Regions from separate parts of the Protofrankia sp. Cas4 genome, predicted to be linked through region 3. Evidence: riboswitches for the same ligand, from Rfam matches in the RefSeq annotation. Region 3 holds a riboswitch; each other region holds the start of a gene.
What was found. A riboswitch is a leader RNA that binds a small molecule or an ion and turns the genes downstream of it on or off. The one in region 3 is predicted to bind cyclic di-AMP.
Positions count from the first base shown of each region.

Region 1: another riboswitch for cyclic di-AMP. It lies ahead of U9979_RS19100 (transglycosylase family protein); the one in region 3 lies ahead of U9979_RS03385 (transglycosylase family protein).
Region 2: another riboswitch for cyclic di-AMP. It lies ahead of U9979_RS12820 (C40 family peptidase); the one in region 3 lies ahead of U9979_RS03385 (transglycosylase family protein).

Region 1 is NZ_CAUVXL010000209.1:537-8,728, reverse strand. Features, by position in the region: gene U9979_RS19125 (hypothetical protein) at 11-589, opposite strand; gene U9979_RS19120 (alkaline phosphatase family protein) at 812-2,476, shown strand; gene U9979_RS19115 (hypothetical protein) at 2,643-3,527, shown strand; gene U9979_RS19110 (hypothetical protein) at 3,619-4,470, shown strand; gene U9979_RS19105 (hypothetical protein) at 4,585-4,803, opposite strand; partial or broken gene U9979_RS19100 (transglycosylase family protein) at 4,857-5,147, opposite strand; cyclic di-AMP (ydaO/yuaA leader) riboswitch at 5,152-5,324, opposite strand; gene U9979_RS19095 (TetR family transcriptional regulator) at 5,602-6,354, opposite strand; gene U9979_RS19090 (SRPBCC domain-containing protein) at 6,445-6,921, shown strand; gene U9979_RS19085 (alpha/beta hydrolase) at 7,077-7,904, opposite strand; gene U9979_RS19080 (hypothetical protein) at 8,089-8,192, shown strand, end outside.
Region 2 is NZ_CAUVXL010000137.1:401-19,742, forward strand. Features, by position in the region: gene U9979_RS12790 (FAD/NAD(P)-binding oxidoreductase) at 1-1,090, opposite strand, end outside; gene U9979_RS12795 (MDR family MFS transporter) at 1,356-2,876, shown strand; gene U9979_RS12800 (peroxiredoxin) at 2,901-3,350, opposite strand; gene U9979_RS12805 (hypothetical protein) at 3,502-3,822, opposite strand; gene U9979_RS12810 (hypothetical protein) at 4,101-4,472, opposite strand; gene U9979_RS12815 (peptidoglycan-binding protein) at 4,768-5,613, opposite strand; gene U9979_RS12820 (C40 family peptidase) at 5,809-6,486, opposite strand; cyclic di-AMP (ydaO/yuaA leader) riboswitch at 6,601-6,759, opposite strand; gene U9979_RS12825 (peptidoglycan-binding domain-containing protein) at 7,206-7,742, shown strand; gene U9979_RS12830 (acyl-CoA dehydrogenase family protein) at 7,860-9,065, opposite strand; gene U9979_RS12835 (amidohydrolase family protein) at 9,305-10,486, opposite strand; gene U9979_RS12840 (ferredoxin) at 10,793-11,053, opposite strand; gene U9979_RS12845 (cytochrome P450) at 11,050-12,279, opposite strand; gene U9979_RS12850 (nuclear transport factor 2 family protein) at 12,279-12,743, opposite strand; gene U9979_RS12855 (NADP-dependent oxidoreductase) at 12,929-14,026, opposite strand; gene U9979_RS12860 (CoA transferase) at 14,316-15,617, shown strand; gene U9979_RS12865 (CaiB/BaiF CoA transferase family protein) at 15,619-16,839, shown strand; gene U9979_RS12870 (Zn-ribbon domain-containing OB-fold protein) at 16,839-17,327, shown strand; gene U9979_RS12875 (thiolase family protein) at 17,345-18,487, shown strand; gene U9979_RS12880 (TIGR03619 family F420-dependent LLM class oxidoreductase) at 18,495-19,342, opposite strand, start outside.
Region 3 is NZ_CAUVXL010000032.1:262-3,872, reverse strand. Features, by position in the region: gene U9979_RS03390 (transglycosylase family protein) at 10-744, shown strand; cyclic di-AMP (ydaO/yuaA leader) riboswitch at 1,096-1,260, shown strand; gene U9979_RS03385 (transglycosylase family protein) at 1,266-2,009, shown strand; gene U9979_RS03380 (DUF3151 domain-containing protein) at 2,190-2,621, shown strand; partial or broken gene U9979_RS03375 (ATP-binding protein) at 2,752-3,611, shown strand, end outside.

The sequences.
Region 1 (8,192 bases), on a different contig from region 3:
CACCGGTTGCCTACCCGGCTGGCGTCCCGCTAGAGCTGTCGGTGCCCGAGCCGTGACGGCCATGCGGCATGTTGAGCGCTTCGTCGCCGGAGTGCAGTTTGTCGATCGTGGCTTTGCCGTTGACGGTGGTGGTGTTGAAGGTGACAGAATCGCCAACCTTCAGGTCGCTCAGCTGCGCTTCACCGTTCTTGTCGATGTCGCTGTCGCTGGTGACCGCGTATTCGGTCGTGCTGCTACTGGTCTTGATGGTTACCGATGCCGACCCGACCGCGGTCACGGTACCGGTCTGATCGAGGGCGCCACCGTGCCTGACGCCACCGTGCCCGAAACCATGACCGTCGCCGTCGTTGTCCGGGGCGGTCTGGGTCGTCCCGGCTGATCCGCCCGGGCTCGGGCTCGGGCTCGAGGACGCCGCGGTGGCGCTGAGGGTGCCGCCCAGAATCGCTCCGGCCAGCACGCCGGCGCCGAGCAGCCCCGCCGCCTTGCCGAACCGACGTCGCTGCGGGGCCTGGTTCGTCGGGGATTCCGAGGACGGTGGGGATGGCGGTGCCGCCGCATCCCAGCCATACCAGCCAGGCTGATCCGTCATGTCGTGCCTCCTCCGGTACCGCCACCGTGGCGGTACCTACTCAGCGTGGTAGGTCGGGCTGGGCGCTACCTGACATCCGATTAGGAGAAGTTTAAGAGGTTGATGAAGGTCCGCTGAAAGGTCTTTTCGTGTCCTGTTTACCTGACAATCCTGCTCCGGTCGCCGTAGAGGTCTAGCAATGCGGAGGCACCCGGTGTGGCACCGGTTGCATGAGGAGGAACTGTGTCCCGCATTTTCCCGCGGTCGGCCGCCGCCGTTACGACCGGATTACTGGCCGCTGCCGTCATTGGTGGGGTGGCAGCCGCTGGCCCGGCCACTGCTACCGACAATCGTCACGGCCACGGGTCGACCCGACATGTGCTGTTGCTGTCCGTGGACGGCCTGCACCAGGCCGATCTGGAATGGTATGTCGCTCAGTATCCGGATTCAGCCCTTGCCCGCCTGGTCCGCCGGGGTACCGAGTTCACCCGGGCGCAGACACCGGTGCCGTCGGACTCGTTCCCGGGTCTGATCGCGCAGGTGACCGGTGGGAACCCGGCCACGACCGGGATCTACTACGACGACACCTACAACTCGCAGCTGCTGCCGGCGGGAACGACATCCTGCGCGGGTGTCAAGGCCGGTACCGAGGTCAACTACACCGAGGGCCTCGACCGCGACCCGACCTCGATCGACGCCGGTGCGCACCTGCCGGGCCTGCCCGGCGGCATCCTCGCGCTGACCGCGACACCGCAGACGCTGATCAACCCGGCCCTGCTGCCGGTGGACCCGACCACCTGCATGCCGGTCTACCCGCACTCCTACCTCAAGGTGAACACCGTCTTCGAGGTGGCGCGGGCCGCCGGGCTGCGCACCGCATGGTCGGACAAGCACCCCGCATACGAGATCGTCAACGGGCCGTCCGGTACCGGCGTCCAGGACCTGTTCACCCCGGAGATCAACAGTACCGCGATCGGCTTCGCTTCCGGTGACTGGACCAAGGACAACGCCGCGACACAGCAGTACGACAGCTACAAGCTGCAGGCGGTCCTCAACGAGATCGACGGCTACGACCACAGCCGGACGACGAAGGTCGGCACACCGGCCATCTTCGGGATGAACTTCCAGACGGTCTCCACCGCCGAGAAGCTTCCCCGCTCGGATGGTCTGACCGGCGGATACCTGCCCGGCGGCGTCACCCCCGGTCCGCTGCTCGCCCGCGCGCTGGGCTATGTCGACGCGAGCGTCGCCACGATCGTGGAGGAGATCCAGCGCCGCGGCCTGACCGGCAGCACCACGGTCATCCTGTCCGCGAAGCACGGCCAGTCGCCCACCGACCCGGCCGATCTCACCCGCGTCGCCGACGGACCGATCATCGACGGGTTGAACGCGGCATGGGCTGCGGGGCATCCCGGTGCGGCCCCGCTGGTGGCCTTCGCGGTCGATGACGACGTCCTGCAGTTCTGGCTCAGCGACACCTCGGCGGCGGCGACCGCGTTCGCCCGTACCTTCCTGCTCACCCACCCGGCGGCGGGCAAGACGATCGACGGCACGCCCACCACGTTGCCCGCCTCGGGCCTCACGGCCGTTTACGCGGGGGACGGGGCAGCCGCGTTCTTCGGCACCCGTCCCGGTGACCCGCGCCATCCCGATGTCGTGGGTGTCGTGACGCACGGCGTCGTGTTCACCGGCGGTACCGGCAAGATCGCCGAACATGGCGGGTCGGACCCGCAGGACCGTGACGTCGCGCTGGTCGTGTCCGGCGCCGGCGTTGAGCACCACGAGGTGGACGGGCATCGGGTCGAGACCACCCAGATCGCCCCGACGATCCTGGCCCTGCTCGGCCTGGACCCGGACGCGTTGCGGGCGGTACGGATCGAGCACACCCGGGCGTTGCCGCTGCGCTGAGGGATTTCTCCTCGGCAGGTCTGCGACAGCGGTACCTGAGGGCGGCCGGGACCACCCATTTCGGGTGGTCCCGGCCGCCGTCGGGAAAGGCCTCGACATCTGCCCGTGGGCACGTCGCGCCGGGGGCGCCGGAGTGGTCGTCATCGGCAGGTGGTTAGATCATCAGGTGTTTGTTGTTGCATACCTGTCCGCTTTTGGTTGTGCTGTGTGCTATGGGGCCGGTTCGGTGCTGCAGTCGGTGGGCGCGCGCCGGCTTGTCACCGCCGGCGCGCTCGATCCGCGTCTGCTGCCACGGCTCGCGCGACAGCTGCCCTACCTGATCGGGCTGGTACTCGACCTTGTCGGTTGGCTGCTATCACTGGTGGCGGTGCGATCGCTGCCGCTGTTCGCGGTCCAGGCGACCCTCGCCGGCAGTGCCGGCGTCACCGCGGTACTGGCTGCGGTGTTCCTGCGCAGCCGTCCGGGACCGGCGCAACTGCGCGCGCTGGCGGCGCTCGGTGTCGGCCTGATCCTTCTTGCCCTCACCGCGCAGCCCGCGCCGCCGCGTCCGGTGGGCACCATCGCGACCATAGTGATCGCGCTATTCGTTCCCGTCCTGGTTGCCGCCAGCGCGGCGGCGGGCCGATCCCTGCGGGGAGAGCGCGCCGCTGTGGTGCTCGGAGCGCTGTCGGGGCTGGCGTTCGGCGGGACCGCGCTGTGTGCACGGGCGTTGGACGCCGATCACACCCTCGGCGCTGTCCTCACCGACCCCCTTTCCTGGGCACTACTGGCCTACGGTCTGCTCGGGTTGAGTGCGTTCGGAGCCGCGTTGCAACGCGGCTCGGTGACGCTTGTCACCGCCAGCCAGGGCGCGGCGGAAACCCTCATCCCGGCCGCGATGGGGTTTGCGCTGTTGGGGGACCAGGTCCGTCCGGGCTGCCTCCCGCTTGCCGCGATCGGGTTCGTCGTCGCCGTGGCCGCAGCGGTCGAGCTCGCAATCCTCACCCCACCCGAGCAGCCGTCTGCGCCACCTCAGCCGGATTTGTTACCATCCGTCAGCCGGACACGGTGACTAAGAGCGACCGGCAATAGGGGACACGGCGTCGCGGGGGTCGTCGACCCGGTTGGGGATGCGCGGGGATAGCTGTGCCATCGTTGCCACCATGGCGACAGGTCAACTCCAACAGAACGTGCTTCGGGACCGTGCTCGACGCGCAATGAGCAAGGTCCCGGAAGTGACGGCGTACTTCTGGATCACCAAGGTGCTGACCACCGGCATGGGGGAGACGACGTCAGATTACCTGGCCCACCAACTCAGCCCGATGATTGCCGTCGGTCTCGCCGGCGTGTGCTTGGCGGCCGCGCTGGCGCTGCAGTTCTACGTCCGTCGATATGTTGTCTGGATCTACTGGACAGCAGTTGTCATGGTCAGCGTGTTCGGCACGATGGCGGCTGATGTCCTGCATGTCGGACTCGGCATCCCGTACCTCGTGTCAACCGCCTTCTTCATGATCGCGCTGGCCGCCATCTTCACGGTCTGGTATATGAGCGAGAAAACCCTCTCCATTCACAGTATCCACACCCGTCGCCGTGAGGCGTTCTACTGGGCCACGGTAATGGCGACGTTCGCGCTCGGTACCGCACTGGGAGACATGACCGCGACAACCGCGCACCTGGGGTATTTCTCCTCGGGTGTGATGTTTGCCGTCCTGATGGCCGTCCCGGCCCTGGCCTACCGGCTGGCTGGTCTGAACGGGATTTTCGCCTTCTGGTTTGCCTACATCGTGACCCGGCCGCTCGGTGCCTCCTTCGCCGACTGGATGGGGGTGTCGCATGGTCGCGGTGGCCTTGAACTGGGTACCGGTCCGGTCAGCCTGGTTCTGGCGATTGTGATCGTCGGTTTCGTCAGCTTCCTGGCGGTGACCCGCAGGGACGTTGCGCACCCGTCCGTGCCTGGCTGGCCCGCAACCCCCGCCCGCGGCGACGATCCGGCGGATGCCGGCGGCGTCTGGTAGCGCGATCTAGTCGTACCGGCTCGTGGCGGAATCCGGCGAGCGGCCGGGCGCCATATGGCGCCCGGCCGGCTTCCCGGTGGTTTTCTTTCCGTTTGGTCGCCTGCCGGCTAACCGTCAGTCGGCTGGGTGCTCTGGTACCAGGGCGACCAGTATGAGTGCCGGTGGCGGCCAGTGGCGGCGGCAGCGTCGGCGGCGGGGTTTCCGCTCTCGCTCCCACTCCCGACCGAGCTCCCACTCCCGACCGAGTCCGCCGACGGCGACTGTGTGGCGGTCGGAGCCGTGTTGGCGACGCTGCCGACCTTTCCAGACCAGCACGACTGCGATGAAACCCACGGCGTCGTACCCTGCTGGGCGTATAGCATCCGGGCGCGGTTCCACTGCTCGGCAACGGAGGCGTTCTGCGGCAGACCGGTCCCGCCGACTGACTGCCACGTGCTGGGAAGGAACTGGAACAGTCCGCCGGCGCCTATCGAATTGACGATTGTCGGGTTGCCGCCGGACTCGCACTGAGCAATTGCCGACAACGTCTGGTCGTCCGACGGTGCCGCGCTGGCGGGCCCCGAGATTCCAATGCCGACACCGCCGACGGCGGCGGCGAGTGCCGGAATGGTGATGAGCGCGCGGGTGTATCTACTGGTTGGTCTGCTGCCGCGATGGCGGGCGCGCGAACGGGACATGGCAATGCCCTTTCCCCACGCCTACGAGGTGAGCTGTCGGGTTCGGGCTGGGAAATGCCCGGCCGCATCGTGCGGCTTCACCCCAAGGACGCCGGGTGGCGCCCGGAAAGTGGTTCCCCCGCTCCTGCCGTTGGTTTGACGATCATCGGACGGGGCAGGACTCGGCGTGTTTCGTCCGATGCGTGCTTTCGTTGCGAAGGCACGGCGGAACCCTATCGGCTACGGCTGGTCGGCCGGCAAGGGGTGGTGAAGAAGCGCACAGTCGAACATCGACCCTTGATTTCGGTATTGATCACCATTAATGCGCGTGCGCGCGCGTTCATTTTAACCAGCCAGCACCGATGGAACGTTTCCGTGACATGAGTGCCACCTTTTGGCGCATATCTTGATGCGCTTTGTGAAAAGTCCGGTTGACCGGATGACACCCGATCTCTTGCGGTAACCGGTAGTTTGGTTACTGCTGTGACGCCAGCCGATCCGAGCTCGCACCCGCCCTGTCGGGCGTGAAGGGCCCGAACGAACCCAGTCCGGTGTTGATGAGCTGGGCCGCGCGGTGGACGTCGGCGGTCACCGCCTGGTGGACCTGTGCGGGTGTGCGGGTGCCGTCCAGGTATTTCCTCAGGCTCTGGAACTGAATGTGCCAGAGTTCGAGCAGAGCGGTTGCCGCGATCTGCGGTTCTGGGTCGTCTGGGTTCATCCCGGCCCGCTCAGCCATGAGCTGGGCGGCCACGGCGATGAGTCGGTCGGTCATGTCGCGCTGGTGGACTCGCAGCGCGGACGTGGACATGATCATATTGCCGAAGCGTTGGATCGTGGTGGCGGCCTCGACCGGGTCGTCCTGCATGTCCAGCCAGGACGTCATGCCGCCCAATTCACCGTCCAGGATTCGCAGCACCGCGTCGATCGGTGCGACCCCGGGCTCGGCCAGGCCGGTCCGCAGCGAGGCCATCGTCGCGTCCAGGCGGTCCAGGACCAGGGACTCCTTGGTGGGGAAATAGTTGAAAACCGTCTTCTCCGACACCCCGCACGCCTCGGCGACCTCCGACACTCGGACGGCGTCGAAGCCCCGATCCATGAACATCTGCGTCGCCGTGTCGGTCAACTGCTGGCGCATCAGGCGCTTCTTGCGCTCCCGCAACCCTTCGGCGTCGGGTGCCCCGGGCCCAGGGGTGTGCGCTGCCGTCCAGTCCACCGTGCGCCTGCTCATGCTCTCAGCGTAGTCCAGTCTCTGTAAAAGTTCTGCTACAGTAATTTTCTAGCTGCTGAAATTAAATCGCCTACGGCGCAAGGAGCCTCCATGAGCAACATCCGCATCGTGCGTGACTACCCGCATCCCCCCACGAGGGTCTGGCGTGCCGTGACCGATCCGGCGCTCATCCCGCTGTGGACCTCGACGGGCCAGGGGGGGCGGCCCGAGGGCTTCTCGACCGCGGTCGGCACCCGGTTCCAGTTCGTCGCGAAGCCGCGGCCAGGCTGGCGGGGGATCGTCGACTGCGAGGTCCTCGAGGCACGCGAACCATCCCTGCTCCGCTATTCCTGGGTCGGCGACCAGAACGGCGACGCGACGTACGTCACCTACCGGCTCGAGCCGCACGCGGGAGGTACGCGCTTCACGTACGAGCACACTGGCTTCACCGGCGTCGGTGGGTTCCTCCTCGCAAAGCTGGTGCTGGGCCCCGTCCGGAAGAAGATGCTCCGCGTGGGCCTCACAGCCGTGCTCAACGACGTCGACGACAACGGCATGTCTCGCCCCACCGCTGGTGGCAACGGCTGAGTCCAGTACACCCGGCTGTCCCTGTCCACCGCCTTGGGGACGGGGACCCGTGGCGTCGCCCCGCGTGACCCGGGCACGTTCGGGTTGCCGGGTGCGCGAAAAGAGCCATGATCGCACACCCGGCGGCCGACCGGTTGAGAGCGCCCCTCGGCTGACTAGATGAAGTCGAGCAACGCCGTGTTGACCTGGTCGGTGTGGGTCCAGGCGATGGCGTGCGGCCCGCCTTCGATCACGACGTAGTGAAGGTCTTTGATCAGCCCGGGGAGGCGGTTGCCGGTAGGGCCGATCGGCAGGATTCGGTCCTGATCACCGTGTACGACGAGCACCGGAATGTCGAGCTTGGCGACGTCGTCGCGGAAGTCGGTCAGCCAGGTCGAGATGCACGCGACGGCTGCGATCGGCGACCCGGCAGTGGCGATGTTCCAGCTCGCCTGGAGCGCCTGGTCGCTGACCAGGGTGCCGCCGTAGACGTCGATGTTGTAGAAATTGTCGAGGAACTGCTTCAGCCACAGGGGCCGGTCCGCGCTGGCGGTGGCGATGAACCCGTCGAACAGGCTCTGCGGTAGGCCCTCGGGGTTGTCCTCGGTCTGCAGCAGGAACGGGGGGATCGGGGAGACCAGCACCGCCTTACGCACCCGCGTCGAGCCGTAGGTACCCAGGTAGTGGGTGACGTCCCCGGAGCCCATCGAGTGGCCGACCAGCACCGCGTCGCGCAGGTCGAGCTTCTCCACCAACGCGTGCAGATCCGCGGCGAAGGTGTCGTAGTCGTAGCCGACGGCGGGCTGGCTGGAGTTGCCCCAGCCGCGTCGGTCGTAGGTGATCACGCGGTGGCCGGCGTCGAGCAGCACCGGAACCTGCTTCTCCCAGGCGCTGCCGCTCAGCGGGTAGCCATGGCTGAGAACGACCGGCGTCCCGGTGCCGTGGTCCTCGTAGTAGATCTCGATCGTGGCGGAATTCTCTTTACCGACAGCGACGTAGGGCATGTTGCTCCCCTTTCGTATGACCCGGCCGTGATGGCACACCCTCGCCCGAGCCGGACGTTCCCGGGCGGCTCTAAATATGCTGAAGGGGTTACGCCTTGGTCGCATCCTGTGGCCGCCTAGAGGCCATGGCTGCTGGCGAAATATGCCAAGCGCTGCCTGAGCGCATACGCGCTATCATGACGCGATGGCGACGATCCAGATCAGGAACATCCCCGACCAGGTGTACCTGACGTACAAGCAGCGCGCTCTGCGCGCTCGACAGTCCCTGCAGGATTACCTGCTGGGCAA
Region 2 (19,342 bases), on a different contig from region 3:
GGGGACGCATGGTGTAGTCGAACTCGGCCAGCAGCATCTTGTTCCGTGCAGTGGTCAGCGGACACGAGGCGTACCCGTCGTACTGTCGCGCGGCGGGTTGGCCGTTCATGACCGACAGTAGGTTCGCGACGACGACGGGCGCCTGCTTGCGGATGGCCGCGCCGGTCTTGGCATTGGGCGAGCTGCTGGCATCCCCGAGGGAGAACACGTTGGAGTAGCGAGTGTGTTGCATCGTGTGCTTGTCGACACTGACATACCCGGCCGGGCTGGTCGGGTCCGCCAACGGACTTTTCTTGATCCAGTCTGGTGCGCTCTGCGGGGGGACGAGATGCATCAGGTCATAGCCGATGTCATCGGTGACGCCGGTGGCATGGTCGATGACGACCGCACGGCGCGATTCGGGGTCGACCTCGGTGAGTTCGCTGTTGAGGCGAACCTCGATGCCATAGCGGGCCACGACCGTCGCCAGCACGTCGGCGAACTCCGGCACGCCGAACAGGGCGGGGGTGGGCAGCACGAGTACGACCCGGATGTCGTCGAGGACACCGTGCCGGCGCCAGAAGTCGCACGCCAAGTACGCGATCTTCTGGGGAGCGCCGCCGCACTTGATCGGCCCTGCGGGCATCGTGAACACCGCGGTGCCCGACCGCAGCGAGCGGATCATCTCCCAGGTCTTGGGTGCAAGGTCGTAGGTGTAGTTACTCGACACCCACGGCGTGGTGACGGCCTCCCCCATCCCGGGAATCGTCGTCCAGTCGAGTTGGATTCCCGGACAGACGACGAGATGGTCATAGCCGATCCGCGCACCGCCACCGGTGGTGACGATCTGATTGTCGGTGTCGATCGTCTCGGCGCGGTCGCGGATCCAGGCGACGCCGGCGGGCATGACCCCGGCCTGCGGGCGGGCGCTGCTCGCAAGAGGTGCGCACCCGCCCCCGACGAGGGTCCACAGCGGCTGGTAGTAGTGGGTTTCGGCCGGGTCGATGAGGCCGACGTCGACGCTACCGGCGCGGCGCAGGCGGGCCGCGACGGAAATTCCGGCACTTCCCCCGCCGATGATGAGCGTGGTGTGGTGGCTGGTCGTAGCCATGGGCAGCATCCCTTGTGCACCGACAGGTGGGGTCAGGCCGGATCGGTGATGATGGGCGGGCCGACGATCAGGCGCGTGCGGCGCAGCCATCCCTCTTCCCGCAATGATCATAGCAGCGTCGCCCGTACCGCCGAGTGTGATCCTCAGAGCGCCCGGCAACAGGGCGCCCGGTTCAGATCAGCGACGGCTCCGGAACGGATCGCCATGGTAAACTTGTATGCGGCAACAAATATGGGCTACTCGCAGCTGGAAAGGTCAGCGCTTCATGACTGCCACCATCGAGGCGCCACCTCCGGGATCGGCGTCGGCACCGGGTGCAGACACCACCCCGTACTCACAGCGGCAGATCACGACCATCATGTCCGGGCTGATGCTCGGCGTACTACTCGCGGTCCTCGACCAGACGATCATCTCGACTGCGCTGACCCGGATCAGCCAGGACTTCCACCGGCCCGACCTCTACAGCTGGGTCGTGACCTCCTACCTGCTGACCTCAACGGCGAGCACTCCGCTCTACGGCAAACTGGGTGATCTCTACGGTAGAAAGACCATCTTTCAGATCGCCATTGCAATCTTCCTGCTGGGATCGGCACTGGCCGGCCTCAGCCAGAGCATGCTCCAGCTGATCATATTCAGAGGTGTGCAGGGCGTAGGTGCCGGCGGCCTGATCTCGCTGGCGCTCGCGATCATCGGCGATGTCATCTCACCCCGCGAACGAGGCAGGTACCAGGGCTACTTCGGAGCGGTGTTCGGTGCCGCCAGCATCCTCGGCCCGCTGATCGGAGGCTTCCTGGTCGACCAGGCGTCCTGGCGCTGGGTGTTCTACATCAACATCCCCCTCGGCGTCATCACGCTCATCGTCATACACAGGGTATTGACGATCGACTATGTGCGGCGTAGGGCTCGCCTGGACATTTTCGGAGCCCTGCTGCTCGTCAGCGGGGTGTCGCTGTTCCTGATCGCCGTGCAGGACGCCGGGCAGCAGGCACGGATCACCGAGACGATCTGGATCCTCGCCATCGTCGGGCTCGCACTCATCGTCGGATTCCTCGGCTGGGAACGGCGGGTGGCCGAACCGATACTGCCCCTGCGGCTGTTCCGCAACGCGGTCTTCCGCGTGACCAGCACGCTGTCACTCGTCACCGGCGCGATCATGTTCGGCGCGATCATCTTCCTGCCGCAGTACCTCCAGTTGGTGCGCGGCATCAGCCCCACGCTGTCGGGCCTGCGGCTACTGCCGCTACTCGCAGGCATGCTCATCACCTCGATCGGTTCCGGTCGGCTGGTGACGAAGCTGGGACGATACAAGATCTTCATCGTCGTCGGCACCGGGGTCATGACTGCGGGCATGGCCCTGTTCGCCCTCATCCGCGTCGACACCAACGGCTGGGTTCTCTCCGCCATGCTGTTCGTCGCCGGCTTCGGCCTGGGTCTATTCATCCAGAACACCGTCCTGGCCACGCAGAACGGGGTCGCCATCGGTGATCTCGGCACCGCTACCTCTGCCGTCACGTTCCTGCGGACACTCGGCGGCGCGGTCGGCGCCTCCAGCCTGGGCGCGATCATCATCGCCTACCAGCGCTCGCATCTGGCCGACAACATCAAACACTACGGCCCCCGTGAAGGACCGCGCCAGACGTTCACCCATGGAATGGACCGCGCCTACCTGTGGACGATCCTGATCGGACTCGTCGCCTTCGCGCTTTCGTTCTTTCTTCGGGAAGTGAGGCTGCGCACCACCGCTGCCACCAGCGCTCGCACCGCCACCGCCGAATCCCCGGGATAGCCCGGTCCCCTCGCCTTTGGCCCTTTACGCGGCGTCGGCGCGCAGCGCAGCCAGTGCGGTGTCCGCGTGCCGGCTCATGGACAGCTCGGAGTCGATGCGCGCAAGCACCGTGCCGTCCGTGCGCAGGACGAACGTGGCGCGCTTGTTCGGGCCCACCTTGCGCCGGACGCCAAACGCCTGCGCGATCGTGCGGTCGGTGTCTGCGACCAATGGAAAGCCGAGCGAATGCTTCGCGCTGAACGCGGCCTGCTTGGCGACGTCGTCGGCACTGATCCCGACGATGCCGGCGCCCAACGCGGCGAACTCACCGGCCAGGTCGCGGAAATGACAGCTTTCCCTGGTACAGCCGTACGTCATCGCCGCCGGGTAGAAGAAGACCACCAGCGGACCCTTGGCCAGCAGGCCGGCCAGGTGCAGCACCGCGCCCGTCTCATCGACACCCGACAGATCCCCAACCTGATCCCCGACATCCATGCGGCAATCCTCACCTAATCACGGGATGAAACGTATGACATACTACCGGATCGGAGATCGGGATGCGCCTGCCGTACGGATCTCAAGATCCAATTGGCGGCAAAAGGTCGTCAACACTGTTGACTAAAAACACCCGGAAACAGGGCGTAGATCAAGAAGCGGAATTTCGATCGCGCCAGTCATCAAGGGGCACTGTCGTGGGATGCGAGCCCGCGCCGGATCGCAGGTAGCGATACCAGACAAGCGCTGCCGGACGAACACGCGGATCGTCGGCGAGGCTGGCCCGCACGAGATTCACGCCGGTGCGGTCCAGCACACCGTCGACGGCGTCGGCGGCGACGTCGGAAGTGGCCACTCGGCCGGGCACGAGGATGCGGGCGATGAACAAACCGAGCTTGAACAAATCGGAACTGATGGACTGCGGCTCGTATCGACGCGGGGGCCGCACAGCAACGCCCGCCGCGTCTGTCACGCGGTGATGATGGCTGCCTCGTAGCAACCGAAGCCCCCCGAATGCCTGCTGCTATTCGTGACCTTACAGGTCACTATAGTGATCAGAAAAGCAGCATAGCCCCGAGGCCGGACATGTCGTCCACGTGACCGCACGATTGGGGGCACGGTGGGAACGCGGTGTGGGCACCATGATGGCACAGGCCGCGGCGGCCACGCCCGAAATGTTCCGGACGCGGCCTGTGCCGCATAGCCGCGGACCCGGTCCTGCCGCGTGCCGATCCCAGCCGGAATCAGATCTCACCCAGGATCCGCAGGCTGCTCCGATCCGCCGAATGCCTGCCGTGATCCGCCGAGGGGTTCGGCCTGCTCCTCGCCCGCGGCCTCGGTGCTCCGCTGGTCCTCGGCGGTCGCCTGCTCGGCCCCGCCCTCGGCCTGCGCCGACTGGCCGACCCCCGCTGCGACGCCGACGAGTTCCCGCAGGCGGGCCTCGACGTAGGGCTCGGTGTAATGCGACCTGTCCGCGATCCGCCGCACGAGATCGTTGACGCTGGAAGCGGCTTCGAGATCAGCGGTGCTGACCTGGACGAACTGGTCGAGAATCTGGTGCCGGATCTCCTGCCAGTTCTGCCGCAGATACTGCTCCACCTGCTGCGCCTGCTGCTGCTCCATTCGATCACCTCCACATCGAGATGTCATTTACAGGCATAAATCTATGCCACCCACACCAGGAGTCAACCGGAAATCATGATGGTCCTGCCGCCAAACGCAGAATGATGCAAAAATACGGAGACGGGGTCGATGTCGACCGCAGCATAATTTACCTGGAAAAGCCTTGTTATTATTTGTGCTCCTGACATGCCAGTGGGTCACGAAGCCGTTCAAATGCATCCCGACGGATGCGCTGAAATCCGCTGCTCTCCGCGACAATACAGACAGAATCTGATGACCTATCCGGTAATGGGACCTACGCGGTGAAAGAGAACAGCGCAGCGCGGGTCCGCGCCCCGACCACGCCATCGGCCGCAAGTCCGTGCCGGCGTTGGTATGCCTTCACCGTATTTGTGGTATGTGGCCCGAACTTTCCGTCCGCCACGACAGGGTAGCCACGTCCGGTCAGCGCTCGCTGAATCTGGCGCACGCCGGGACGCCCGCGGTGGGTGTAGCGGACTTCCCGCGCTCGGGGCACCGGATCGGCGACCCGTCGTGCCGGCGCCACGTCGGCCGCAGCGGTCCGGTCCGGCGTAGTGACCGGTGTAACCGGTGTACTGACCGGCCCAGTAGGACCACCTGGGCCGGTGGGATCGGCCTGGTAAGTGCCTGTCGCGCCATCACCAGCTGCCTCGGTGGCGGCTGCCGCAGCCCGCCCGAGGTACACGCGGTAGGACCCGTTGGTGTACGTGCTCCATGCTCCGATGCCCTGCATGTCGCACACCCGTTTGGCGGCCTGGGCGTTGATGGCTGGATCGAACAGATCTGCCCCGCCGACCCAGCCCGCATGCGCCCGCATGTTGATCTGCCACAGTCCCCGGGAATCCTCGCCATTGGGGTTGTGCGCGTTCGCGTTGCCGCCGGACTCGGCCAGCGCGACCGCGACCCAGGTCTGCAGCGGCTTCCCGTCGCAACCGCCAAGTCCCGCCTTCCTGCCGGCACCGGCGATGGAAGCGTCGGGAACAGGTGTCGCAGCGACAGAACTCGTGCCGGGCGCAGGCGCCGTACCGGCACCGGGCGATGCGGTGGGGTTCGCGCTCGCCGGACCCGCGGTCAGCATCATTCCCGCCGTCGCGCCGATGACACCGGCGGTGGCAGCCACCGCGCCGCGATTGTACTGGGACTGCTTTCTGTGCCTTCCCCTGGTCATTATCAGATATCTCACTTCAGTATCGTCGATCGGCTCATGGGCGCCGCGCGGACGCACCCGTCACAGCCAAGCTGGCGGAATGCCCACGGTGGGGCACGCGGCAGCCCGGCCATGACGGGTCGCATGTCTGTTAACAGTCGAGCCAGGTCACCCCAGGCGGCCAACGAGATAACTCGTGGAATAAATCTTCTGAAGCCGGACGACGGTTCCGCTGTGGGGAGCGGCCCACATCATGTCGGCCCCGGCGTAAATCGCCACGTGATGGATGTTTCCGGGCTGCCCGAAGAAGATGAGATCACCGGGTTGCTTGGCATCCCGCGATATCTTCTGCGACGCCGCGTACTGGGCGTCGGTCACTCGCGGCACGCTCCGGCCGAGCTGTTTGTAGATGTACTGGACAAGCCCGGAACAATCAAAGGAGTTCGGACCCTGGGCGCCCCACACGTATGGCTTGCCCGCCTGCTTCGATGCCAAATAGACGATCTTCTCACCGAGACTGGCAGTGGACGCCGCGGAACCGTCCTGCTGCGACGATGCACTGTCCGGCGGTGCCGAGAGGCCGCCAGTCTGGGCCGACACCGAACCAGCAGCCGACGCCGAACCAGCGGCCGACGCCGGGTCGGACGCCGAGGGCGAATCGGACGCCGAGGGCGCGGTCCCGGCGTCACCGGCAGCGGTGTCACCGGCCCAGGTCTGCGCAGTGGCAGTGGTGGCAGTGGTGGCAGTGGTCGAGCCGGCCGGACTGTCAGCCCCGGCGTCGTTCGCCAGTGCGGGGGCCGCAAAAGCGGTCAGAGCGACGGTCCCGGTGGCCGCGGCGGCAACCACCGCACGTGCGGACCGGCGGCGGAAGCTGGACCTGGCGGTCGGTGCACGGTGGCGACCGTGTCCGGACGGAACCCCGTCAGCAGAATCTGCACACGCCTGATATGCAGGCAACAATGATCCTTCCCGTACGCCTGCGAGGTTAGCTGTCGGGTTCGGGCCGGGAAGCCCGGTCAGCGCGGAGATCCGCGGCCGACTTCACCCCGAGGACGGCGCCACAAGGGCGACGTCCGCCAAGTCCTGGTTCCCCCGCTGCTGCCCTGGTGATTACTAGAAGGGAACACCGGACCGAGGGCAGAACTCGGCGTTCGGCCCGGTGTTGCTGAGAGCCCGGCCACGGTAGCGAACTACACGCTGTGACCGCAAGGGCCATTTTCCGCGAATCTCGACGCATGTCGACTACTATGCGTGTCAATCATCCGGCCGGCCGGTCAGAGAAATCAGATCAACACCGCTGGCAGTGGATCGAGCGCGGCGGCAGAGTACCGACATACATTGGCCGCCAGAGCACGCACGGTGATACCGATGAGGAAACAGGCCAATCGACGGGGTACGTCTTGTCTCATCTGGCAGGGGTTCTGGCAGGGGTTCTGGCATCGTCTTCGGTCGAATCCTTACCATCGGTCCCGGCCGCCAACACGGCGTCGCCGAAAAGGAGTCAGCGATGACGGCTGTGCAACAGTTGGTCGAGCATGCGTTGGCGGAGGTCGGCTACGCCGGGGATGGCCACAATCACACGAAGTACGGTCACCACGATCTGGTCCTGGGCGCGAGCCCATGGCCTGGTCGTCGAACGCACCGGCAATAATATTGCCACGGTCGAAGGTAACGTCGGAAACGATCAGGTACTACGCAGAACCTGGCTGGCCGGCGGTATACTCATCGTTGGATGCGTGAACTGGCAGTCGATGTTCAGCGGTGGCCCGCGCTTCCCGCTCGCCCCCCAGAATTCGCCGAACCGGTTCGCCTACTTCCCGACGAGCGCGCGCGGGTCCCTCGACCAGGGCGAGTCAGGGGTGTTCCCGGATCTGCGCCACCCGGTCACGACCGCTCAGAACGCGCTCAACATCGCTACGGGCCGGGAGGGCGATAATCGCCTGTTCTCCCCGGACGGCGCCTTCGGCCCGCTGACGGAAAAAGCGTTCCGTGATTTCCAGGAATTCTGCCGGTTGAACGACCCGGCGGTGGCAGTCACCGGTGTGGTCGACCGGACGACCTGGCGTCTTCTCGACTATTTCCTCGACATCAAAGGTCGGTGAACCGACGCCTACGCGATCTTTCGAGGTTTGTGCGATCGACAAGGACTCTTCCGTCGCACAAACCTCGAAAAATCATCTAGCCGGCCGGCAGACGCTAGCCGGCAGACGCTACGATCGTCATGACGCGCTCGCATGGTTGTCGAGGTGACGGCGGACCACACGACGGGCGATCGCCCAGCGGTGGGTCTCCGACGGCCCGTCATAGATACGGAACGGGCGGACCTCGCGCAGGAAGCGCGAGAGCAGCACATCCCCGGAGATACCGAGGGAACCACAGATCTGCAGCGAACGGTCGACGACCCGCCAGACGGCCTCGGCGGTGAACGTCTTCGCCACCGCGGTCGACTGAGCCCCGGAGCGACCCTGGTCGAGTTCCCAGCATGCCTGCAGGACCAGCCCGCGGGACGCCGCGATATCAATCTCATTATCCGCGATCATCGCCTGGACCATGCCCAGCTCCGCCAGCCGGGAACCGAACAGCCGCCGGTCCGCCGCCCGGGCCACGGCGATATCCTGGGCCCGGGCGGCGATCCCCAGCCAACGCATGCAGTGGGTCGTCCGCGCCGGCCCGAGGCGAACCTGGGCATAGTCGAAACCCTTGTCCACCTCGCCGAGAACCGCGTCGTGCGGCACCAGGCAGCCGTCGAACAGCATCTCGCAATGACCGCCGTACAGGCTCTCGTCGAGGGTCTCGACATGACGGACGATCTTCATTCCGGGGTTGTCCGCGTCGACGAGGAACATCGTCGCTCCACCGCGGTGACCCGGTTCGCCCGATGTGCGGGCCATGCAGATCGCATATGCGGCACCGTCCGCGCCGGTGATGAACCACTTACGGCCGTCGATCCGCCAGCCGCCCGGCTCCTTTGCAGCGCGCGTGGTCAGAGCGGTCGGATCCGACCCCGCTCCGGGCGCGGGCTCGGTCATCGCGAAGCAGGACCGCACCTCGCCCGTTGCCAACGGCCGCAGATACCGCTCCTTCTGCTCAGCCGTCGCGATGGCCTCCAGCATGTGCATGTTGCCCTCGTCGGGGGCGGCGATGTTCAGTGCCAGCGGGCCGAACAGCGAGTAGCCCGCCGCCTCGAAGACGGGTGCGCGTCCGCGCATGTCCAGGCCGTGCCCGCCGAACTGCGCCGGCACGTGCGGGGCGAAGAGCCCCGCGTCCTTCGCCGCCTGCTGTAGCCGCGCCCGCATCGCGTCACCGCCGCGCGCGGCCACGCCTGCGAACGCCTCCTCCTCGGGGACGACGACGCTGCGCACGAACTCGGCAGTGCGTCTGGCGAGTTCACTGACCACCGGGTCATGGCCAAGATCAATGGACACGTGAACCTCCTTCATACCGGCCGGCGTCGCCCAAAGGAGACCCGCCGCGGATCTGGCCGAGAATCGTCAGTTTTCCGTCAGCAAAGCAGGCCGGTCGACTCGTGCACAAGGAACAGGCGCCACTGAAGATCAAATCGCGAACGAGGCTCGTCAACATTGTTGACTATCATGTGTGCACGCGGACGGCCCGAACCAACTCGCACTCCGCGCCCACCGACGGCGGGCCCGGTCGGGCCGGATCAGTCCAGATGGTAGATGCGGGCGGCGTTGTCGTGCAGGATCTTGCGCAGCGCGTCGCCGGGCAGCTGCGCGAACGCCTCCGCGACGAACAGGTCCGGCCGGATCGCCGCGCTCGCCGGGCCGGGCGACATGCTCGTCGGGTGCGGGAAGTCGGTCTCGTAGAGGAAGTTGTCGGCTCCGAGAAGTTCGATCGCCTGCAGGGCGGTCTCCCGCTCGAACCAGAAACAGCCGAAGATCTGGCGCTGGAAGTACTCGCTGGGCAGCAGGTCGTATTCGGGGTGTTCGATCGGGACGCCGCAGTTCCTCCACTGCCAGTCCAAAGCGGCGAGGGCGTAGGGGAGCCAGCCGATTCCGCTCTCGACCGAGACGAAATTCAGCCTCGGGAAGCGGTGGCAGATCCCGGCACAGATGACGGTCGCGATGGCGCGGGCGTTGCCCATGAAGAAGGAAACCCCGACCGAGGCGTAGTTCGCGTGGATCCCGTTACCCGGGAAGTTCTTCTCGATCAGGGACAGGTCGCCCGATGCGATGTGGAAGTTCACCGGAACGCCGAGATCCTGGGCGGTCGCCCAGATCGGGTCCCAGTGCGGATCACCGAGCAGCGGAAGACCGAAGAAGTCGGTCTCCTGAGCCATGATCACGCCCCGATGCCCCATCGCGACTGTTCGTTCGATCTCAGCGACGCTCGCCGCCAGATCCCAGAAGGGCAGCGCCGCCATGGGCAGCAGCCGGGACGGGTCCGCGCTCGCCCAGTCGGTCTGATAGTCGTTGTACGCCTGGATGCAGCGCACCATCAATTCGGGATCCTTGAGTCCGAGGAACCTCCCGGTACCGAACCCCGCCACGTTGGGATACAGCACCTGCGCCCAGATCCCGTACTCGTCCATTTTGCGCAGCCGATCGGGGGCGTTCCACAGCGCCGGGTCGACGTCGGCGAGGCGCCGGGGATGCTTCGGCGGGAACTCCGCCCAACCGGCCATCGCTCCGCCCGCGGTGGCCGACAGGCGCGCGTCGCCGAAATACCACGCCTCCTCCTGGAGGTCGTCATCCCAGCGGACGTGCGGAACCAGATCACCCCACTTCGCCGTGGAGATCCGCGACGTCCACAGATCAGCGGGTTCGATCACATGGGTATCCGCGTCGATCACTCTGATGCCATCGGTCACTGCCGTCCCGGCCATGACGCCGCTCCCCTCGAGGTCTTCGGGAGACGCCGGATGTCACGACGCGCGTCCCGGCCGCACTCTGATGTGATCTATACCTTATTTCTTATGAGGAAATCCGACAAGCGGTCCCGGAAATGTAGCGCGGACGCGATTTCCTCTCGCCGAACGGAAAGACCGGTCCACATTGCGGCCTCGAACGACTTCGGCTACCGCAGGCACTGGCCCGGCCACCTGGGCGACCCCATCGAGTGCTGCCCAGGCGCCGACCCACGGCGCACGCGTCCGGCTCACGCGGCCCGATCCACCCAGGTACCTCACATGTCAGACGTCCACCGCCGGCCCCGGCGGACCGGCCGCGACCGTGATCGCGTCTTCCGGACACGAACTGGCGCCGAGCCGGGCCGCTTGTGCCCGGTCCGCGGTCACCACGAAGGTGACGCCGCGGGGGAGGCAGAAACCGTCGTCATCGGTGTCGAACACCTCCGGAGCGAGCGAATAGCAGCGGCCCTGCCCGGTACACCGGGTGGGGTCGACCATGATCTGCACGGTGAGCCGCTCCCCCGTTGTCGGATCGGCGGTCATGACCGGTCCCAGACCAGCGGCAGGGCGACCAGCCCGGCCGCACCACCGCGCTCCAGCACCGGCTCACCGCCCGCGATCCGGTAGTCGGGGATCCGCCGGTGCCACTGCTCCAGCGCAACCGCCATCTCGGCGCGCGCGAGATGGGAGCCCAGGCACCGGTGCGGTCCGGCGGCAAAGGAGATGTGCCGGTTGACCGCACGGTCGAGATCGACCTGGTCAGCGTCTGGAAACGAGCGCGGGTCGCGCATGGCCGCACCGAGCAACAGCAGCGCCATGTCCCCCTTCTTCATCGGGCAGCCGTGGAAGTCCACGTCACGGGTGATCTTTCGGCCATCCTGGATGATCGGGAACGCCCGCAGGAACTCCTCGACCGCCGTCGGCACCACCCCCGGTTCGGTCACCACCCGTCGACGGTGCTCCGGCGTCGTCGCCAGATGGTGGAACGCATAGCTCAGCTGGCTCTTGACGGTGTCGAGACCCGCAAGCACCAACACAACGCACATCTGCAGAATCTCGTCATCACGCAACGGTCTATCTTCATAACGTGCTGTCATGAGATAGCTGACGAAGTCACTCTCGGGGTCGCGCAGCGTCGCCCGCCGATCCGCGACGACACCGATGAAGTACTCGGTCATCGCGCCCATCGCCGCCATCGTCCGGGCCTGGCCCTCAGGATCGGTGAAGGCGTCGAAGACCGTGTCCACCCACTCGACGAACAACGCGTCATCGGTCTCAGGCAAACCCATGATCGACAAAAACACCCGGGTCGGGTACACCGCCGCGAAGTCGGCCACGAACTCGCAGCCACCGGAGTCGAGAAAGGCGTCGATGGTCCGGTCGCACAGTTCGCGCATCCGGGGCGTCGCCCGGGCGACCGCACGGGGTGAGAAGGGCGGGTTGAGGATCTGACGGTACCTGCCGTGCTCGGGCGGGGCGACATTGGTCGGAATCCAGCGGTAACCCGGGTTCGGGTCCAGGACGATCACCGAGTCGCTACCGAAGACCTCGGGGTTCTGGTAGGCCTCGCGGCACTGATCAAAGCGGGTGATCATCCAGAAGCCGGCCCCGAAACTGTTCCAGTAGACGGGGGACGCCTCACGCAGCTGCGCCATCTCTCCGATGCCCGCCAGCACCGGCCGCGGCGACATGATGTCGTAGTTGACCACCGGGCAGGACCCGGCGGGCGTCGCGCGCTCCGGCATGGGTGTGGGTACGGGCGCCGACATCAGCCGAGTGCCAGACTCTGGTCGAACGTCCGGACCTCGATCCAGCCGATCTCGAGTTGGATCTCGGTGATGACCCAACCGTCACCGTCGCGGCGCAGCCGGTTGCGGTAACGACTGGACATCTGCAGAACCTGGTTGGGGTCGTCGGCGGCAACCTGGTGGGAGGTGAGGTAGGCGAGCGCCGAGGCCTGATCGCCTTCGACGTCGACGTGGTAGACAGACACAAGGTGATGTTGGAAGCCGCGGTCCGCCGTCATCTTGTCGACCCAGGCCACGATGGCATCGGCGCCCTCGACCCACTCGCTCCACGTACCGGCTGCGGTGAAGCGCATCCGGGCGTCGTCGTCGAACACCGTGCGTAAACCTACAAAATCCTTCTGGTCGACCGTCGAACAGTAACGGTAGAGCGTGTCGCTCGCGTTGATGTGGTCGCGGACATCCTCGAACGTCTTCACAGTGGTCATCCGGTGCTCCTCCTGCCATGGGGGGATCGGTTGCGGTGACTTGCAGTGACTTGCGGTGACACTGTCAACCGGCCGGTCCGCATCGCTCTGGCGGGTCGATTCCGGCCGCATGTCACACCTTCGTCGACGGCTGAAGGCGAGGTTGGAGACAGATTCCTTATAACGAACTAGCTTGTCAAGGGTGATCAGTGATCCGATTCGCTACCAGCGGACTGGTCGAGACACACGATCATTTTCCCGACGTTGTCGCCGCGGAGCATGGCCAGGAAGGTCGGCCAAGCGGCCTCAATACCACCGTGGACAACCGTCTCGACACTGCGGACAGCGCCCTCGCGCAGCCAGCGCGACATGTCACCGGTGAATGCGGCGCGCTGGTCGGCATGGTCACCGACGAGGAAACCCGCCATCCGCAGCCGCCGCCAGATCATCAGCAGCAGGTTGCGTGGACCGGGTACGGGCTCGGTCGCGTTGTAGGTGGAGATCGCCCCGCAGAGCGCGATGCGGCCGAACGGGCGCATCACCCGGATCGCGGCTTCCAGCTGTTCTCCCCCGACGTTGTCGAAATACACGTCCAAACCGTCGGTGTCAAGCTGCGCGAGAGCCGCGGAGAGCGACGCCCGCACAGGCTGATCACGGTAGCTGAACGCGGCGTCGAACCCCAGATCCTCGGTGAGAAAGCGGACCTTCTCCTCGGAGCCTGCACTGCCGATGACACGGCAGCCCATGACCTTGGCGATCTGACCGACCGTGGCGCCCACCGCACCGGCCGCCGCCGAGACGAACACGGTTTCTCCGGGTGTGCACGCGGCGACGTGGCGCAGCCCGACATAGGCGGTCATACCCGTGATGCCCAGTGCACCGAGGTACGTGGAGTCGGGAAACCCGGTCGTGTCGACGGGTTCAACATCGACGGGTTCAACATCCGCGGCGGCTACCAGCGCGTACTCCCGCCATCCCGCCCGGTGGACCACGTGCCGGCCGACCGGGATGGCGGACACACCGGACGCAACCACCTCGCCGACCGCGTGTCCCTGCATCGGGGCGCCGAGCGCATAGGGCTCGACATACGAGGCCACCGCACTCATCCGGCCACGCATGTACGGTTCCACCGACATCACGGTGTTGTGCACGAGGAGCTCACCAGCGCCGGGGTCGGGTATGTCGACCTCGACCAGAGCCACATCGTCGTCCGTCGGCCATCCCGCAGGACGGCGCATCAGGTGCCATTCCCGGCTACCGGTCACCGCTGGCTCCTCTCCACCCGGTTCGCCCCGCCGGCGCATCGTCATCGGCTATTGCTCGCGCCATGACCGCGGTGGACTGCGGTGGACTGCGCCATGCCGGATTCGCACAATATTCGTCGTGATGAAAAGCCACAAGGGTCATGTCGCCCCTTCCCGCCGCCGGCTGGGCGGGTGACCGCGTCACCACCATCTCCACCGTCGACGACAGGCTAAAGCAGACCAGAGCAGACCAGAGCAGGCCAGGCCAGAGCGGTCGCAACCGGGGCTTGCGGCTTTTCATCATGAGAAATAAAGTCGGCTACACACCCGCGTACAGGGAGGTCACACGGTGGACGCTCGGCATCCGTCGCTGGTGCAACGGCAGCCCCGGGCCCGACGCGGGCCGCTGTCGGGCATCCGCGTGGCCGACTTCTGCTGGATGGGCGTCGGTTCCGTCGCCACCCGCATGCTCGCGGACTTCGGCGCCGAGGTCATCAAGATCGAAAGCCGGACCCGGCTGGACATGCCCCGCCGATTACCGCTCTACAAGAACGACTCCCGCTCGTTCGGCGCGGAGGATCCCGATCCCGACCCGGACAAGGGCGGACTGTTCAACAACTACAGCCGCAACAAACTCGGCGTGACAATCAACATGCGGTCCGTCGAGGGCCGGGAACTGGCCGAACGACTCATCGCACAAAGCAGTGTGGTGACGGAGAACTTCGCTCCCGGCGTCATGGCAGGCTGGAATCTGACCTACGAACGACTACGCGCGCTGTGCCCCGAGGTCATCTACGCCCACATGAGCGGTTTCGGCCAGAGCGGCCCGCACCACACGTACCGCAGCTACGGGCCGGTGGTGCAGGCGGTCAGCGGACTGTCCTTCATCAGCGGCCTACCCGACCGGGAGCCCTCGGGTTGGGGTCTGTCCTACATGGACAACCAGGCTGCCTACTACAACAGCGCGGCCCTGCTCATGGCGATCATGCATCGCAACGCGACCGGGAAGGGCACGGAAATCGACACCTCCGCCGTGGAGGTCGGCGTCAGCCTGCTCGGTCCCGATCTGCTGGACGTCACCGTGAACGCACGACCGACCCGCCGGCCGGGCTTCCCCCCGGGTAACCGGCTGGAACACCCGCAGGCTGCCCCGCACGGGGTGTACCCCTGCGCCGGCGAGGACCGGTGGGTGGCCGTCGCAGTCTTCGACGACACCGACTGGCACCGTCTGACCGAAGCCATCGGCAACCCCGCATGGACGACGGACCCGCGTTTCGCCAGCGGATCGAGCCGGTTCGCCCACGCTGACGCGCTCGACGCCCACCTCGCGGAGTGGACCAGACAGCGGTCACCGCATGAGGTCATGACACTGCTGCAGGACAACGGCGTCTGTGCAGGTGCCGTCCAGGACGCGCGCGACCTCAACGAGGTCGACCCGCAGCTTGCCCATCGCGGCACGTTCTTCGAGTTGGACCACCCGGTGATCGGCCCGGCGCGCTTCGAGGGGACACCGGTGGCGTTCTCCCGTATCGAACAGGACAACTGGCGGTCAGCCCCGCTGCTCGGCGAGGACAACTCCTACGTGTTCAGCGACATCCTCGGCCTGTCCACGAACGAAGTGGCCGACCTCGCCGCGGCGGGTGTGATCTGAGATGACCACGTCCCAGACCGGGACACCCGGTTCCCCGCCGCTTCCGTATTCGGGGCTGACGGTCGTCGAGTGGGCGGGTGACCCCGCTGGTGAAGGGACCGGACGACTCCTCGTGGAGCTCGGTGCCGACGTGATCAAGATCGAACCACCGCAGGGATCACCGACGCGGCGGATCGGTCCCTTCGCGCACGACGTCGTCAGCGCCGACACGAGCCTGACGTTCTGGTACTACAATTTCGGCAAGCGCAGCGTGGTCTCCGACGGATCGGAATCGGACCAGGCGTTGTTGCACCGCCTGCTCGTCGGCGCGGACGTCCTGCTCATCACCTTGCGCCCGCGCGAGATCGCCGCGGCCGGCCTGGACTACTCCGAGCTGCTGGCCACGCATCCGCAACTGATCATCTTGTCGGTCACCGCGTTCGGGCTGGACGGCCCGTGGGCGGACTACCGCACCTGCGATCTGGTCGGACTCGCCGCGGGCGGCCCGCTGGCCAGCTGCGGCTATGACGACCACTCGATCCCGCCCATCCGCCCCGGCGGCAATCAAGGTTACCACACGGCGACGAGTTTCGCCCACTGCGGCCTGCTGCTGGCATTACTCGATCGCCAGCGGACAGGTGCGGGGCAGCTGGTGGACGTGTCCATGCACGAGTCGCTCGCTGTCAGCGGGGAACTGGCGAATCCATACTGGTTCTACCCGAAGGTCCTCGTGCACAGGCAGACCTGTCGCCACGCCCAGCCCGTGCCGACACAGCCGGCGCTGTTCCGCTGCGCCGATGGCCGATGGGTCTACTTCGCGCTCATCCTCGCCGACCGCAAGCCATGGGATGCGCTGGTCGCATGGATGGAAAGCCTCGGCGTCGCCGCGGACCTGACCGACACAGCCTACGATGATCTGGCGCACCGCCAGCAGAACTTCGCACACATTCAGGAACTCATCGAATGCCTGTTCCTCCTGCAGGACGCCACGACGGCCTACCACGAGGGGCAACGGCGCGGGCTGCCGATCGGGCCGGTCAACGCCCCCGAGGATGTCCTGGACGACGAGCACCTGCAGGCGAGGAACTTCTTCACCACGGTCGCCTTCGACAGCGATCTCAGCGCGTTGGTCCCGACGAGCCCCTACCGGTTCTCGTCCTTCCAGACCGTTGCTCCCACGCGGGCGCCACGGTTGGGTGAACACACTGGACACGTACCCGCCGCCGAGGAGGCAGACCGATGATGAGCAGACCTGTAGTACGGACACGGCCGGTGGACGACGGACTGTTCGTCGAGGGCGACGACGGGCCCAGCCTCGTCGCGAGCAGCTGCCGGTCGTGCGGGACGACGACCTTCCCGCGCCAGCAGTCGTGCCCGAAATGCACCCGAATGGACATGACGGACCGCCTTCTCCCCCGCAGCGGCACACTGTGGTCCTTCACCGTGCAGAGTTTCCGTCCCAAACCGCCCTACGCCGGTCCGGAGCCGTTCACGCCCTTCGGCGTGGGATACGTGGAGCTTCCCGGCGCGGTCATCGTCGAGGCCGTCCTGACCGAAAACGACCCGCAGCGGCTGCACATCGGGGAGCCGATGGAGCTGGTCCTCGTGCCCTTGTGTCACGACGACGACGGCACCCAGGTCCTCACCTACGCGTTCTCCCCCGTCCGATCCGGTGACCCGGAACGGGGATCAGACGGAAACCAGACCCCGAACCTGGGTAACCACAAGTAACCACAAAGGAGTGCGCCGTGGATGTCGCCATCGTGGGCATCGGAATTCATCCGTTCGGGCGACACGAGGGGGTTAGCGGACGGGCGCAGGGAGCCTACGCGGCCCGGGCTGCGCTGACTGACGCGGGCCTGGAATGGCCCGACATCCAGTTCGCCTTCGGCGGCAGCCTCGCGGCAGGGGCCGCCGACTCGCTCGTCTCGGACCTGGGGCTGACCGGCATCCCGTTCATCAACGTGGCCAACGGATGCGCGACGGGCGGCAGCGCACTGATCAACGCAGACAGTACCATCAGGTCGGGCGCGTACGAACTCGGGATGGTGATCGGCTTCGACAAGCATCCGCGGGGTGCCTTCGACACCGACCCCGCGGCGGTCGGCCTGGGGCAGTGGTACGGCGAAACCGGACTCATGCTGACGACCCAGTTCTTCGGGATGAAGGCGCAGCGCTACCTGCACACGTACGGCCTCAGTCCGTCGATACTGGCGAAGGTGGCGGTCAAGGCCTTCTACAACGGTTCGCTGAACCCCAACGCGTGGCGCCGTATCCCGCACACGGAAGAAGCGATCATGTCGTCGACGATGGTGAGCCATCCGCTGACGCAGTACATGTTCTGCTCGCCGGGGGAAGGCGCAGTCGCGCTCGTGCTGTGCCGGGCGGACCGCGCGCGCAGGTACACCGACACGCCGGTGTACCTGCGGTCCGCGGTACTACGTTCACGCCGGTTCGGCTCGTTCGAGGTGTTCAGCCCGTGGCTGGCGCTGGAACGCGCTGACAGCCCGAGTGTGGACGCGGCCCGGGCGGCGTTCGAGCTGGCCGGGGTCGCCCCCGGCGATGTCGACGTCGCGCAGATCCAGGACACCGAGTCCGGGGCGGAGATCTGTCACATGGCCGAGTGCGGCCTGTGCAAAGACGGTGAGCAGGAGGAACTGCTGGCAACGGGTGCCACCGGGATCGGCGGCAGCCTTCCGATCAACACTGACGGTGGCTGCCTCGCCAACGGCGAGCCGATCGGCGCGTCGGGTCTGCGTCAGGTGTACGAGAACGTCCTGCAGCTGCGCGGGGCCGCCGCGGCGCGACAGGTGCCCGCGAACCCGACGGTGGCGTTCAGCCACGTCTACGGCGCGCCGGGGGTCAGCGCCTGCACCGTGCTGACCCGCTGACCGGCCGTCAGATCATGAATCTGTCGGCAGCGCGGGCGAGACACGCTCGCTTCTGCGCCAGGTCGGCCCCGCGCCATATCTGGTCCGCCCACACGACCAGGTTGATGATCCCCTCGGCCTCGTAGCGGGGCACCAGTTCCAGATCCTGGCCTTCCAACCGGAAGTAGCAGGCAATCATCGCGCGCCCGTACTGTTCGCACAGTGCCGCGAGCCGGTCGCGAAGCCGTACCGCGTCGGAGAAGGAAGGCGTGCCGGAACTGAACCAGGCGTCCCCCAGTCGGGCTGCGCGATGCAGCGCCCGATCCGTGTTCCCCCCGAGGACGAGCGGCACCGCAACGGGCCGGGGGGTGACCTGGATCCTGCCGGTCGTGAAGTGGGTACCCTGATGCTCGAAGGGTCCTCCGCTCCAGGCCGACCGCAGGACCTCCAGGCACTCCTCGAGGCGGGATCCACGTTCGTCGAACGGCACGCCGAGGGCGGCGAACTCCTCGCGCAGCCAACCGGCTCCGACCCCGAGCATGAACCTGCCGGCAGCGATCTCCTGCGTCGTGCAGGCGGCACGAGCTGTCAGAAGCGGATGACGTAACGGCAGGATGTAGATGCCCGTCGCGAGCTTCACCCTCGTCGTGAGCGCTGCGGCGGCACTCAACGCCGACCACGGGTCCAGCAGCTTCGTGGCCGGGTCGATGATCGGCCGGGTGTGATGCTGGTGCGCCGTTTCGCCCTGGGTGGGGTGCTCGCTGGAGTAGTCGTACGGCAGGACGAGATGCTCGCCGAGCCAGAGGGCATCGAAGCCGAGGTCGTCGGCCGCCACGGCGAGGTCCAGTAGGTCACGCGCACCCATGTCGTATACCG
Region 3 (3,611 bases):
ACCCGGGCCATGGTGGTGACCCCGGCTCTGGTCGCCGCGATCAGTGGCGGCATCGCGATGTCCCAACCGGCCAGCGCCGCCACGACCTGGGAGGGGCTTCGCCAATGCGAGTCCGGCGGTGACTATGGGGCGAACAGCGGCAACGGCTACTACGGCGCTTACCAGTTCTCGCTGGGCACCTGGCAGGGCCTGGGCTTCACCGGCCTGCCCAGCAGCGCGGCCCCCGGCACCCAGGATGCAGCCGCGATCAAGCTCGCCGCCCGCGCCGGCTTCGGCCAGTGGCCTGCCTGCGGCAAGGGCATGGGCGCCGACCAACTCGGGGGCGGCACCAACCCGGCCGGCACCGCAAGTCCCGGCGCATCGGGCACCGGCAGCGGTGACAGCGGTGACAGCAGGGATGCACCGGACACCAGCGCATCGGACTCGAGCTCATCCGACACCGACTCGTCGCAGGCACCCTCGTACGGCAGGAGCGGTTCCTCGCGCTGGCAATGGCGCACGGTGAGCACGGACATCTCGTCGAACTCCGCTGATGCGAGGCCCCTTACCGCCGACCTCGTCGATCAGGTGCGGTCAGACGTTCGGTCGTGGCAGCACCAGATGAACAGTCTTGGCTACAAGATCCAAATTGACGGTCGGTATGGACCTGAGTCGGCCGGCGCGGCCAGCCGCCTGCAGGCCGACAAGGGCCTGGCGGTCGACGGAATCTGTGGGCCGGAGACCTGGGGGATCACCTTCAGCTGAACAGCCGGCAGCTGACGGCCGCGAACTGATATAGACCCCGCGAGGACGAGTCGGGCCGGTCCCACCTGCGTGACAACAAACACAACAGAAAAGCACTACGGCGACCGGCCCGATCACTCGGTGTTACGAAAAGCCAGCACAAACGACCCCCCATCGGGGTCACCCCAATCGCCGGGTAGAGTGTTGTCTTTGGGCCATGTAGCCCATTCGGGTGGTGAAAGCCAGGTCCGTGTAGTTCATCCGACACCCCCGATTTGCTTCGAAAGGGCCAGGCTCGCTAGAGTCCTCCCCACTCGCCAGATCGGCGAGGCCGCGCGGACGGACGCCGAATCCCGTCCCCGCCCGCCGCGGCAGGACCTATCGCGAAGCCGCACGGACGGGATCGGGGGAACCACATCCGGATACCGGCCACCGGTGTCCTTGGGGTAAAGCAGGCGACGCTCATCGGCGTCACCGGCCGGGCATGTTCCCAGCCCGCACCCGACAGCTCACCTCGTAGGCGACGGGAAGGACCGACCCACATGCCGTCTGTTGGCAGGCACCGAGCCCCGCAACAGTCGTCCACCGCAGTCAAGGTCCTGCGTACCACCGGTGCTGTCACAGCACTCGTGGGCAGTGGTCTCGCCGTCGCGGCCAGTCCCGCAGGCGCCGCGACCGCCGACGACTTCACCAAACTCCGCCAGTGTGAGTCCGGCGGCAACTATCACATCAATACCGGTAACGGGTTCTACGGCGCGTACCAGTTCGACGCCGGAACCTGGCACGGTCTCGGCTATTCCGGCCTCCCCAGTGACGCCCCGCCGGCGCTGCAGGACGACGCAGCCCACAAGCTCTACAACTCTCGCGGCTGGTCCCCGTGGCCGTCCTGCTCGGTCAAGATGGGCCTGACCAACAACGGCCCGGCGCCGCAGGTGCCGACAACAGTGCCGGCAACGGTGCCCAACGTCGCGGCAGTCCAGCAGGCGATCGCCCCGGTACAGCCCGCAATGACCTTGGACCGCGCGAAGGCGCAACTGGAATCGTCGAACTTCACCGGTACGACGCTTTCCACCGCTCTGGCCGGAGAGGTGCGCGCTGACGCCTACGTCTGGCAGAACACGATGCGCGAGAAGAAATTCATTCTGCAGGTGGACGGCCGCTTCGGCGGCGAGTCCCAGGGCCTGGCATCGCTGTACAGCTACCTGACACGGGTCGACGACGGACAGGCCGGTGTGGTCGGTAAGAACCTCTGGGACATCACCGTCACCAGCCCGTCCGCCCTGTGATCCCAGGGGTTCGTATCCTGTAACATCCCATGACTGTTCGAAGGTGGATTCGCCCTCGAACCCTGATCCCGCGGCGGACCCGATGGCCCACCCCCCTCCCACCGGGTCCGCCGCGTGAGAACCTGTTTTGACCGATCCCCACTCGGCACAGTGCAACCGGGATCCGGCAGGATGGACCCCATGACGACCTCCCCTGGACGGCCGGATCTTCTTGACGGTCCGCCCCCGACAAAACTCACTCTCGATCCGGCTGCCGCCAAAGCGCTCGACGCCGGCGAGACCGCGGAGACGGTCGCCGGTCGCTTCCCGGAGTCAAGCCTCGCCTGGGCGATGCTGGCCGAGCGCGCCCTGGAGGCAGGTGCGGCGGTCACGGCCTACGCCTACGCACGGACCGGATACCACCGCGGCTTGGACCAGCTTCGTCGCGCCGGCTGGCACGGGCATGGGCCAATCCCGTGGTCCCACGAGGCCAACCAGGGCTTCCTACGCGCGCTCGCGGCGCTCAGTCGCGCCGCCGCCGCCATCGGTGAGGCCGAGGAGGCCGCCCGCTGCCGGGACTTCCTCGCCGACAGCGATCCCGAAGCGGCCGAGGTACTGGGCCTTAAGACCTGAGCCGCTCACGACCGTCCTGCTGACGTCCTGGATCGGGGACCGGGACACCCTGCTGTCCGCCCGGTGGCCTACTGACATCCGAGGTAAGTTACAAATGATGTAAGTAGCGTGCGAGGTAAGCAGGGGCGGAATGGCGTTCGTCAATCGCGTCGAGGAGCTTGCCGCGCTGGAGCGCTGGTGGACCTCGACCCATCCACGACCAGCGGTGATATGGGGACGACGCAGAGTCGGTAAAACCGCCCTGTTGCACCGGTTCGCCGACGGACGGCGGTCGATCTTTCATACGGGTGCCGGTCGTGCCGCATCAGGAGAACTGGCGCAGCTGTCCCGCCAGGTCGCGGCCGGCATCCCCGGACGGTTCCGGGACCTGCTCACGCGCCCGTATTCCGACTGGGACGACGCCTTGGACGACTTGGCGGTGGCAGCGGAACGCGAGCCGCTTCTCGTCGTCCTGGACGAGTTCCCAGAGATTGTCGCGACATCGCCGGACCTCCCAGGAGTGCTGCGGGCCTTTCTCGACCGCGTGGCGGGCAGGACACAGCTACGACTGCTGCTGTGCGGGTCGGCAGTGCGGCACATGACCGCGTTGCAGGAACAACGGGCGCCGCTCTACGGTCGGTTCGACCTGTCACTGTCGCTGCATCCGTTCCGCCCGCACGAGGCCGCCCTGATGCTGCCCGAGCTCACCCCGGCCAACCGAGCCCTCGTGTACGGGCTGGTCGGCGGAGTACCGCTGTACCTGTCCTGGTGGGACCAGAACGCGGACGTCACCGACAACCTGCGGCGACTGGCCTGCCGGCCGGGGGCGTCGCTGCTCACCGAGGGACAACTCGTGCTGGCAACCGAGGTGGAACACGGTGAGTACCCGGCGGCGGTGCTGCATGCCATCGCCGCGGGCCGCACGCAGTACAACGAGATCAAGGATCATATCCGGGCTGAGCCGGCCCGCACCCTGGACCGGCTCATCGAGCTGCGGCTCGTCGACCGGGT